2 regions of the Hafnia paralvei genome follow, and region 2 is predicted to be linked to the other one. Evidence: predicted binding sites of a transcription regulator. Region 2 holds the regulator's gene; the other holds the start of a gene.
The links. Region 2 encodes PurR, which represses purine synthesis genes. Its sites were predicted from a motif close to CANGCAAACGTTTGCNTG; they were not measured.
Positions count from the first base shown of each region.

Region 1: a site for PurR is predicted at 1,361-1,378, ahead of K9N75_RS00150 (7-cyano-7-deazaguanine/7-aminomethyl-7-deazaguanine transporter). Genes of this name have one in related genera too.

Region 1 is NZ_CP083737.1:26,114-32,016, reverse strand. Features, by position in the region: gene K9N75_RS00155 (GNAT family N-acetyltransferase) at 58-516, opposite strand; gene K9N75_RS00150 (7-cyano-7-deazaguanine/7-aminomethyl-7-deazaguanine transporter) at 587-1,252, opposite strand; gene tusA (sulfurtransferase TusA) at 1,517-1,768, shown strand; gene K9N75_RS00140 (LacI family DNA-binding transcriptional regulator) at 1,769-2,788, opposite strand; gene K9N75_RS00135 (OmpA family lipoprotein) at 2,907-3,566, opposite strand; gene K9N75_RS00130 (N-acetyltransferase) at 3,769-4,221, opposite strand; gene K9N75_RS00125 (DNA-3-methyladenine glycosylase I) at 4,225-4,803, opposite strand; gene K9N75_RS00120 (autotransporter domain-containing protein) at 5,025-5,552, shown strand; gene glyQ (glycine--tRNA ligase subunit alpha) at 5,716-5,903, shown strand, end outside.
Region 2 is NZ_CP083737.1:2,527,287-2,533,189, forward strand. Features, by position in the region: gene sodB (superoxide dismutase [Fe]) at 38-616, shown strand; gene cydH (cytochrome bd-I oxidase subunit CydH) at 708-797, opposite strand; gene purR (HTH-type transcriptional repressor PurR) at 1,154-2,179, shown strand; gene K9N75_RS11995 (ABC transporter permease) at 2,183-3,832, shown strand; gene K9N75_RS12000 (ATP-binding cassette domain-containing protein) at 3,829-4,455, shown strand; gene punR (DNA-binding transcriptional activator PunR) at 4,457-5,365, opposite strand; gene punC (purine nucleoside transporter PunC) at 5,506-5,903, shown strand, end outside.

The sequences.
Region 1 (5,903 bases), 2.2 Mb from region 2:
AATAAACGTATCGCACCTTATCAGTGCATTAAATGCAAGTAACATATTGTAGCTTCGCTACTTATTATTGGTTCCGTGCGTTAAGCATTTCACCAGTCGTACTCGGTTGTCGGCTAGATTCTCAGCCTGCTCCAAAGCAGTTAATTGATAGCCATTTTTTATTAGCATAATCAGCATAGCGGGAAAACAGTTTCTCGTTTTCACTTCGATATACTGATACCCATGATTTAAAGCCCAATTTTCCTGTGTATGCAATAGGACTTGGGCTATTCCGTCACGACGATAGTCAGGCAACACGCCGCCTAACCAACTATAGAAAGTGGTGTCATTCAGAGCATAACCCAACTTAAAACCGACAGGTTTTTCCTCTTTATAAGCAACAAGAGCACAAGTTTCTTTATTATTCAGTCGGTTAATTAGGTCTTGTCGGTTATGCAGTGCGGAAAATTCTGGCAACAAACTATAGAGGAAATGAATCTCTTCAATGTTGGAGTGCTTGACGGTAATTGCGGGCATGACATCCCCCGGGGCAGGGATATCAGAGTATACGATACCGAGCAAAAGTACTCGGCATCGTAAGAAGGTATTAATTTAACTGTGGTTGCGGTTCAGAACGATGCGTAGACAAATATTTCAGTACCACGTTGAGCATCACACCGTACATTGGCAAGAAGAAAACTAAACTGATCAGCAGCTTAAATGTGTAATCCACCAATGCAATTTCTACCCAATTGGCCGCCATGAACGGATCGGTACTGTGATAAAAAGCAATAAAGAAGAACGCCAGCGTGTCACTAATATTGCCAAATAGCGTCGATGCCGTTGGTGCAACCCACCATGCACTGCGCTGACGTAGACGGTTAAATACGTGCACATCAAGAATTTGCCCCAGCACATAGGCCATAAAGCTAGCAACAGCGATACGCGCAACCATCACATTAAATGAGCTCAGCGCAGCAAAACCTTGCCACTCTCCTTGGAAAAATAGTGCCGATATGCAGTAAGAAATCAGCAATGCAGGAGCCATCACCGCCAGAATAATTCGGCGAGCCAAAGGCGCACCAAATACACGGACGGTTAAGTCAGTCGCAAGGAAAATAAACGGGAATGTGAATGCGCCCCACGTGGTGTGGAAGCCGAAAATTGAGATCGGCAGTTGCACCAGATAGTTACTGGAAGTAATGATCAGAACATGAAACACCGAAAGCCAACAAAGGGCTTTCATCCGCTGTTGCGGAGTAAAATCAAACATATTTTAGCCTTTTTGGAGATTGGGGTGAGGGAACCCAAGAAAAATAAGTGCATACGAGATGCGGCAGGCATGATACCGCGATAATTTTCATGCGCAATGGTTAATTTTAACGCAAACGTTCACGTCTATTGCAGACTATTTCGCAACAGGTAAACTAGGGCTGTTTTAAACTTCACGACGCCGCAGCCCTTTATTAATACGATTGCGCATCTTTAACATTGAGTAGCGCTCATCGTTTAACAACGCGGCCTTTAGAGAACGACCATGACCGATCTTTTCGCTAATCCGGATAAAACGCTGGATGCTCTTGGGCTTCGTTGCCCTGAGCCTGTAATGATGGTGCGTAAAACTGTGCGCCATATGGATGATGGTCAAACGCTGCTGATTATCGCAGATGACCCAGCAACCACCCGTGATATTCCGGGATTTTGCCGCTTTATGGATCACCAATTGATTGCGCAAGAAACTGAGCAAACGCCCTATCGCTATCTGGTGCGTAAAGGTTCCGCTTCCTGATTAGCGTGATGTTGAACCACGTACAATCAGTTCACCCGGATACTTTTGCTCCACGGTAGGCTGACCATCACCTTGAATACGCTTCACCAAAAGTTCTAACGCAGCATAGCCGATCTGATAGGTCGGCTGCTTAAGCGTTGTTATCCCAACGCCAGCCAACTCTGCCCATTCCAACTCATCAAAGCCAAGTAATCCAATATCACTTCCCCAGTTCAGACCTAGACGCCGTAGGGAACGGGCAACCTGTAAAGTAAGCGCTCCGTTCGCAGACATGATGGCCTTGCGCATACCGCGGTGCTGGTGACAAAACTGAGTTAACGTTTGATCCAGCAACTCGCCTTTATTGAGCACGACTTCGGCATGACAAGCCGTCAATTCTGGATGTTCCTGCATTGCCTTTTGAAAAGCGTGTAAACGCTCAAGACGCGTATTCACTAGGCCAAGGGGCTCGCTTAAGAACATAACGGCTTCAAACCCTTGCTCTAGCAAATGCTGTGTGGCTTCTGTGGCTGCACGGTGGTTATCTAATCCCACCATATCGCAAGAGAAATCCGGAATTTTGCGGTCGATAAGCACCATTGGCAATAAAGATTGTTGCAGTTTAGACAGCGCTTCCTCACGCATACCTACTGCATTCACCACAAGACCTTCAACGCGATAACTGCTTAAAAGCTCAAGATAATGCTGTTCCTGATTAATTTCGTTGTTGGTATTACACACCAGAAGCGTGAAACCTTGCACGCGGCAGGCCTCTTCAACGCCGCGCAAAACGTCTACGGAGTAAGGATTGGTGATATCAGCAATGATCATGCCGATGAGCCTTGTTTGCCCACCTTTCAGACTGCGCGCCATTTGACTAGGACGATAATTAAGCCGTTGAATAGCTTGCTCGATTCGCTTTTTGAGATCGTCTGATAGCAGGTGCTGTTCACCATTAAGGTAGCGTGAAACGCTGGTTTTACCGGTTTTAGCGGCCTTGGCGACATCACTAATGGTGGCTCGGGATCCCTGACTGCTCACGATATGCTCCTCACATATTCAACGAATACGCAAATTTAGCATAACCACAGGGGAACTGATGAGATAAGGTTTGCGAAATAGCCTCCCCTATAAACGGGGGAGGCTTAAAGAAAGGGAATTACATCGGGCTCAGCGTAATCTCTACGCGACGGTTCTGAGCTTTGCCTTCCGCCGTGCTGTTGGAGGCAATTGGATTTGCAGGCCCCATGCCCTGAGTGCGAACACGGCTAGCTTCGACACCCTGAACAATCAGCGCGCTTGCAACGCTATCTGCGCGCTGCTGAGACAAACGCATATTCAGATCCTGACTGCCGGTGCTATCGGTGTAACCCACCACGTTAACCGCCGTCTTAGGATATTCCTTAAGTACCATGGCCACGCCGGTCAGCGTATTCGCGCCCGCAGGTTTCAAAGTACTGCTGCTTGAGTCGAACGTCACATTATTTGGCATGTTCAGAATAATATTGTCGCCTTGGCGCGTCACGCTTACGCCCGTACCACGCATTTTGTCACGCAGTTTAGACTCCTGAACATCCATGTAGTAACCCGCACCACCCCCTAATGCAGCACCAGCGGCAGCACCGATCAACGCACCTTTACCACGATCGTGCTTAGAAGAGGACAGTACGCCAACGCCCGCACCAACTAACGCACCTAACCCAGCACCAACGCCAGCCTTACCCGCTTCAGACTCGCCGGTATATGGGTTCGTTGTACAACCAGACAGCAACAACGCTGCACATACTGCGCCAGCAATGCATAAACGGCTTTTACTCATTATGGAACCTCATCTTGCACAGAGCCTAATCGCTCAAATCATTTGCTGTAAAAAGGCTGGTAATACGCCAACCCAAAATCAAGACTTAAAAATCACGGACGACAAAGATCCGCGGGGAAGGCATTTCAGCAAATTATCGTTAAAAAATAATGGCTACAATTCCGAAAAATTGGCCGAAACGCATTAATAACCTAAATTTTGCTTAATCTTCCAACCAAGCACCGGGCCTTTTCTCCCACAACATAATCGCGGTCATATGCTGGGTATCTTCATTCAATTGGGTATCTTGTATCTCAAAACCTTCGTGACGATAAAAACGTAGCGCACGCTGATTCTCGGTATACACCTCTAGCATTAGCTGCGGGAAAATCATTTTCACATGCTGCATTAGCAGTGGGCCAATCCCCTTACCGTGAAAACGTTTATCCACAAACAGAGCCCCAATGAATTGCATCTCAAGTACGCTGATAAAACCTACGATTTCACCATCGTTCTCAGCTACCCACGTCAAAGCATGAGGTAAATAGGTATCGCGCACTACGGCTTCACTTTCGCGCCAATAGTGGGAAGAAATAAACGGATGCGCTTCGGTCGTGCTCACCAGCCACAACGCCATTATGGCGTCCATATCTTGTTGTATTGCTGGGCGGATCATGACTTAACATTTCCCACAGAAGCAGGTTTTCACATGATCGTTCACCATGCCGCTTGCCTGCATAAAGGCGTAGCAAATCGTTGATCCTATAAATTTAAATCCCTTTTTCTTCAACGCTTTCGACATCAAATCTGAGACTTCGGTTTTTGCCGGAACATTCGCTAATGTATCAGGGCGATTCAGCACGGGCTTTCCATCGGTAAACGACCAGAGGAACTGAGAGAAGCTCTCTCCTTCCTGCAGCATTTTCATATAGACACGTGCGTTAACGACAATGGCGTCTAGCTTCAAACGGTGACGGATAAGTCCTGCATCCTGCATCAACGCGTCTATATCGGCATCCGTCATGGCCGCAACTTTACGTGGGTCAAAATGATGAAATGCTCGACGATAGTTTTCACGCTTCTTCAACACGGTTATCCACGATAACCCTGCCTGTTGCCCTTCTAAGCACAATAACTCAAAAAGATGCGCATCTTCGTATACTGGCTGCCCCCACTCCTCGTCGTGATAGCTGATGTATAAAGGGTCTGCAGAAACCCAACCACAGCGAATTTTTTGATCTTCAAACGTCTGGCTCATAATCTTAATCCTTACGTGAAAAAACAGGCTAATTGTCAGGCTTCATCCTTATGCCAACAGATTAAAACGCTGATGATATCGGGTATTACTATCATGCTTTTTACAGCATAAAGTTTTTATTTCAACCGACCTTGACGCCACGACAACCACGTCAAATAGTTAAGAGTGCAGCAACCTAAAAATAACAATGAAAACGCCTCCCTTTTGATGGAGTGGCATCAATGATTAAACCTCTGGTTATCGTATTTTTGATGGGCAGCATTTTGCTCTCGTCACCAGCTTTATCTTATGATTTAAAAGATATCTTTTTTAATCACGACGATGAAATCGTGGGTGATATTGTGCCCATCGATCGCGCATCAACCTCGATAGAACCGGGATTCTCAACGCATTGGGTGGGAAGCAATTCATTAGCCTCAGCGGCGTTGAACCCGACCACACAACAACAGGTTGGCACACTGGGTTGGCGGTTGGATTCAAACCTCGAATTATTCACCCCATACGCTGAAATCAGCTACCAGCGTTTATCCAGCAATGAATCCTACAAGCCGGCAGGCGAATTTAGCGCACCACAGAGTTTATTCAGCCGCGATATCCCTAATCAGGAAGCCCACTGGATCGATGTGACCGTTGGAGCCAATATTCCTTTGAGTGGAAATATGGCGGCATTTGCCGAGCTATCGCAAACCAATAGACTTAACAACAATGAACAATTTATGTACAACATCGGCGTCAGCGCAAACTTTTAGCCAGCCTTTTACGCCGAATGTTCCCGAGTTTTACCCAGCTTTATGGCAAAATAGACACAAAATCCCTCGCTTTGAGACGGGATTCGGGCTGTATATCTTACGTTCAGGCGGTATACTGCAACATTCTATATAAATCCACTTGTATCGCGCGAACTCATCCAATATGCAAAAGTTTGATACCAAGACCTTTCAGGGGCTGATCCTGACTCTGCAGGACTATTGGGCGCGCCAAGGCTGCACCATTGTTCAACCACTGGACATGGAAGTTGGCGCTGGCACCTCACACCCAATGACCTGCCTGCGCGCACTCGGCCCAGAGCCGATGGCAACTGCCTATGTGCAACCTTCACG
Region 2 (5,903 bases):
GTTTCATCGCAAAATAGATCAATAATAGGAGAGAGCAATGTCTTTTGAATTACCTACATTACCATACGAAAAAAACGCACTCGAGCCGCACATCTCCGCAGAAACTCTGGAATACCATTACGGTAAGCATCACAACACCTACGTGGTAAACCTAAACAACCTGATCAAAGGCACCGAGTTTGAAGGTAAATCACTGGAAGAGATCATCAAGACCTCTACTGGCGGTATCTTTAACAACGCCGCTCAGGTTTGGAACCATACCTTCTACTGGCACTGCCTGTCTCCAAAAGGCGGCAACGCACCTACTGGCGCAGTAGCAGACGCCATTAACAAAGCCTTTGGTTCTTTCGAAGCCTTCAAAGAAGAACTGACTAAATCTGCCGTGGGTAACTTTGGTTCTGGCTGGACGTGGCTGGTTAAAAAAGCGGACGGTTCTTTAGCTATCGTTAATACCTCAAACGCAGCAACCCCATTGACCAGCGGCGACAAACCACTGCTGACCGTGGACGTTTGGGAACACGCTTACTACATCGATTACCGCAATGCGCGTCCTAAATATCTGGAGAACTTCTGGGCTCTGGTAAACTGGGAATTCGTCGCTAAAAACTTGGCATAAGTTTTTAACGTACGTATATAAGAAAGGCGGTCGATTGACCGCCTTTTGTTTTAGTCATGTTAATAACTAAAGATTCCAACACGTCTTTAAATCAGTGCAGCGCTGCTACAAAGCTAAAGATAACAATAACTGCCAAAGCAGCAACCGTCGTCATTAGGGAATATTTCAGATCGGTTTCCATGTGCTCATCTCCCGCATTTCGTTATCAGATCAATTTTTATTATACATAAACACTTGCAGAAAGTGTGTGAAATCATTTTTACATACATCAAATGAGATCACACGCAGAAAATCATTCTATTATTCTTTCTCTTATCCCCTAATTTTGACTTCCCCTTTTGCATTTTATAGGCCAAAATTTACGGTTTACTGCTACGTATCAGCTTTCATAACGAAAAAGAATAGGCTGGCACTCGAAGTCTCTGCATATTCATTTATTTTATGTGCTTTCATTCGGTGTAATTTTAGATGTACGTAAGCAAACGATTAACACAATAGCTATGTTTTGATTACATAAGCTTAGGAGTCATCTGTTTCATGGCAACGATTAAAGATGTGGCAAAACGCGCGGGCGTTTCCACCACGACTGTGTCTCATGTCATTAATAAAACGCGCTTTGTCGCCGAAGAGACCAAAGCCGCGGTATGGGAGGCAATTAAAGAGCTGCACTATTCTCCCAGTGCCGTCGCCCGTAGCCTGAAAGTTAACCACACTAAATCGATCGGTTTACTGGCCACCTCCAGTGAAGCGCCCTATTTTGCTGAGGTCATCGAAGCCGTAGAGAACGCCTGCTACAGCCAAGGCTATACCCTAATTCTGTGCAATTCGCATAACAATCCAGAAAAGCAAAAAGCCTATCTCGCCATGTTGGCACAAAAGCGTGTTGATGGCCTGCTGGTGATGTGCTCTGAGTATCCAGAGAACCTACTACAGACGCTAGAAGACTACCGCAATATTCCGATGGTCGTTATGGATTGGGGAACGCAGCGCAGCGACTTTACCGATGCGATTCAAGATAACGCCTTCGAAGGGGGCTATTTAGCGGGCCGTTATTTGATTGAACGCGGCCATCGTGACATTGGTGCCATTACCGGACAGCTGTCGCGCAATACCGGCGGTGGACGCCTGCGGGGCTTCCTGAAAGCGCTACAAGAGGCCAATATCCCAACGCGCGATGAGTGGATGGTTGAAGGTGACTTTGAACCCGAGTCTGGATACAAAGCTATGCACCAAATCCTCTCGCAAAAGCATCGACCGACAGCCGTTTTTGTGGGTGGAGACATCATGGCCATGGGCGCCATCTGCGCCGCAGATGAAATGGGGTTGCGCGTCCCACAAGATATTTCGGTGATCGGGTATGATAACGTACGTAACGCACGTTACTTCACTCCGGCATTAACCACTATTCATCAGCCGAAAGAGCGTCTAGGTGCGATGGCCTTTGATATGCTGCTTGATCGTATCGTGAGCAAACGCGAAGATTCTCAGACTATCGAAGTGCACCCTAAATTGGTAGAGCGTCGTTCAGTAGCCGATGGCCCTTATCTGGACTATCGCCGCTAAGCGATGAAGAACGGCTGCTCCTGTCTCGCGCTGTTCCCTCTTGTGCTGATACTTGCTGGTGCGCTGCCGATTGCGGCGGCGCTACTGGTTATGCTTCAACCCCTTTCAGATACTTTTTCCCTTAGCCATTTTCTTGCGTCGTGGCACCTGTTGCTACAATGGCCAGGTATATTGCAATCCATCACGCTGAGCATATTCAGTGGTTTTGCCGCCACGCTAATATCACTATGGCTAGCTCTGGCGTTATGTGGGCAGGTCATTCTCAGACAGAATAGTCATATCGCGCGGGTTATCTCCACTGCTATTCTCGCTATACCGCACATTGCTTTAGCGACCGGATTGATCCTGCTGTTGTCCCCATCGGGCTGGTTGCTAAGGGTCATTTCCCCCACGCTTACCGGATACTCTCGCCCACCTGATTGGCTGATAATCAACGATCCTTATGCACTTTCATTGACGTTGCTATTAGCGGTGAAAGAAACGCCTTTCCTGTTTTTAATGGCGCTGAATATCGCCGGACGTATTGATGTTCGACGACAAATACAGTCAGGTGTGGCGCTAGGCTATCCTTCAACTCGCGTCTGGTGGCTGTTGTTAGTGCCACAGATTCTGCGCGGCCTGCGGTTGCCCGTCTTCTGCGTGTTGGCATTTGGCTTATCCGTGGTGGATATCGCTATTTTACTTGGACCACAGCAGCCCACAACGCTATCCCTACAGATTTGGCAATGGATGACCGATCCGGCACTGACGCATCAAGTATTGGCGACCAGCGGAACGTTGCTCCTGCTTGGGATCACGCTTTTTAGTTTTGTCCTCTGGCTGATGATTGAAAGGGCCTGGCTGCGCTATTGCCGCAACGCGCACGGTCAAAGACGCTATAAACGTCATATGACGCTACGGCCTCTATGGATCGTTGGCATACTGCTGACGCTGGGTTCGTATAGCGTTTTGTTTATCTGGTCGATTGCTTGGCGATGGCCGTTCCCTGCTGCCTTACCACTGCAATGGACATTCGATTATTGGCTCAGCAGCCTAAGCCAACTCGGTACCCCCATCATCAATAGCCTGCTCATCGCTGGCATCGCCAATCTCTGTAGTCTGATTCTCTGTGTAGGCTTTCTTGAATGGCAATTCTTACGCCATAAAATCACGGGATTATGGCTGCTACTCACACCTCTTTTGCTACCGCAAATCAGTCTGATTTTTGGTTTACAACATTTAGCGGCTTGGTTCGACGTGATTGGCCTGCTGCCCAGCGTGATTTTCGCCCATGCGCTGTTTATTACGCCTTACTACTTCCTCAGTCTGAGCGGCACATGGCAGGCTTTTGATCGTAGACTCCTTTATACGGCCCAATCACTAGGGAAAACCCCGTGGTCGTGCTTCTGGCATATTAAAATTCCACTATTGAGTAAACCGCTGGCGATATCCGTCGCCCTAGGCTTTGCTGTCAGTATCGGCCTTTATCTGCCGACTCTGGGGTTCGGGGCTGGTCGTTTCCCTACTTTAGCGACCGAAACGGTGGCCTACGCCAGCGGAATCGATCGCCGCATGGCCGCCGTTGCAGCTCTGTGGCAAACCTTTCTGCCACTGCTCGGCTACGGGTTAGCACTGTTTATCCCCGTCACATTCTCAAGGAGTAAGCAGCAATGAGCACGTTGACTCTCGAACAGTTTCAAGTCTATTTACATGATGTGCCGCTAACGCCTGAACTCAACGTGAGTGTGGCCGGCGGAGAAACGCTTACGCTAATGGGGCCGAGCGGGTGTGGAAAATCAAGCTTGCTGTTAGCGCTTGCAGGACATGCACATGCTCCGATTTCACGACGAGGAAAAGTGAAAATTAATGGGCAAGATGTGACACACCTTCCAGCCCATCAACGCAAAGTCGGTCTGCTATTTCAAGATGACTTATTATTTCCTCATCTCAACGTAGAGCAAAATCTGTTATTCGCGTTGCCTGATGATGTTGCTCGGACAGAACGCCACTCACAGGTGACTCAAGCCTTAGCAAAGATTGAGATGAGTGAGTTTTCCCGCCGCTTTCCAAATGAACTCTCCGGCGGGCAACGCGCCAGAATCAGCCTGCTTCGCACCCTATTATCTAGCCCTGCGGTCGTTGCGCTAGACGAGCCTTTTTCTAAGCTCGATAAAACACTGCGCCAACATTTTCGTCGCTGGGTCTTTGATGAGTTAAAACAGGCCAATATCGCCGCCCTTTTAGTCACACACGATGAAGACGATGCGCCAGAAAATGGGCAAATGATTTGCCTGTAGTTTACTCTGGGCTCAGCCATTCCTGATTCATGGTTTCGGTATCTCCCAGATAATCCAGTAACCAGTCAATTGCCGGTGAGCGAGTATGATCCTCCCAGGTGACGCAGCAGGCGCTATCAGGAAACGGCTGCGCCAACTGCAAAATATGTAATTTCCCCGCACTGACCAATGGCTCTGCCATATGAGCCGGCATCAGCCCCACGCAAAGACCGCTTTCCAGACAATCGCAGGCAGACTGCCAGTCTGGCACCACTAAACGGCGCTGGTTATCAAGTAGCCATGTGTCGCGCTTAGGCAGATTGATTGACGTATCCTCAATGCACAGCGCAGGGAATGGACGAATTTTATCATCCGTCAGTTCGCCTTCGAGCATCGCCAACGGATGCTCTGGGCTGACTAGGCAATGCCAATGCAAAAAACCCATATCGCGAAATGAAAAACGTCCTCCGGCCGGCACCGCACGCGTTGCGCCAATAGCCACATCAACCCGTCCGGCAACTAAGGCATCCCACACACCGTTAAACACTTCTGGATGGATCATTAATTCCATATCAGGAAAGTGACGATAAAAATCCACGACCAACTGCCGACTCCTACGCGGGTTAACGATGCGATCGACGGCGATATTTAGCTGTCCACGCCAGCCGTTTGCGACTTGCTGACACTGGCGACGGGTGGAATTCATTTTTTTGATAATAGTACGCGCTTCTTCTACAAAAAATGCGCCTGCTTCGGTTAACTCCACATCACGATGGCGTCGTTCAAACAGCGAAACGGCTAACCATGTTTCCAACTGACGTACTGTGTAACTCACGGCAGACGGCACACGGTGCAGCTCTTGTGCTGCGGCGCTGAAACTCCCCGTTCTAGCAACCGCGTCTACAACCTCTAATGAGTATTCAGACCACATGTGCGCTACCTCACCTTTCTTGCTTTCAAAAATTTTCACTCATGATAGCAAATATTAGCGTTTCACAAGTAATTAGTGAGATCGCTAAACTCCCCACGTCACACTTTCACTCTGCAACAAATATATAACGAGTCAAAATAATGCGAACTTCCTCATTTTTTATGTTCTATCTGGCCGGCTTGAGCATGTTGGGATATCTGGCCACCGATATGTATCTTCCTGCTTTTGGTGCCATGCAGCAGGATCTGGGTGCGTCTGCGGGCGCAATTAGCGCTAGTTTAAGTATTTTCTTAGCCGGTTTTGCCTTTGCCCAGCTCGTTTGGGGCCCTCTGTCTGACCGTATTGGTCGTAAGCCCGTCCTGCTGATGGGGCTGACATTGTTCAGCCTTGGCTGCTTGGGAATGATCTGGGTAGACACAACTGTCGAGCTTCTGATTCTGCGTTTCGTACAGGCTATCGGTGTATGTTCTGCCGCGGTGACCTGGCAAGCGCTGGTAATCGACCGTTACAGCAAAGGCATCGCCAACCGCGTATTTGC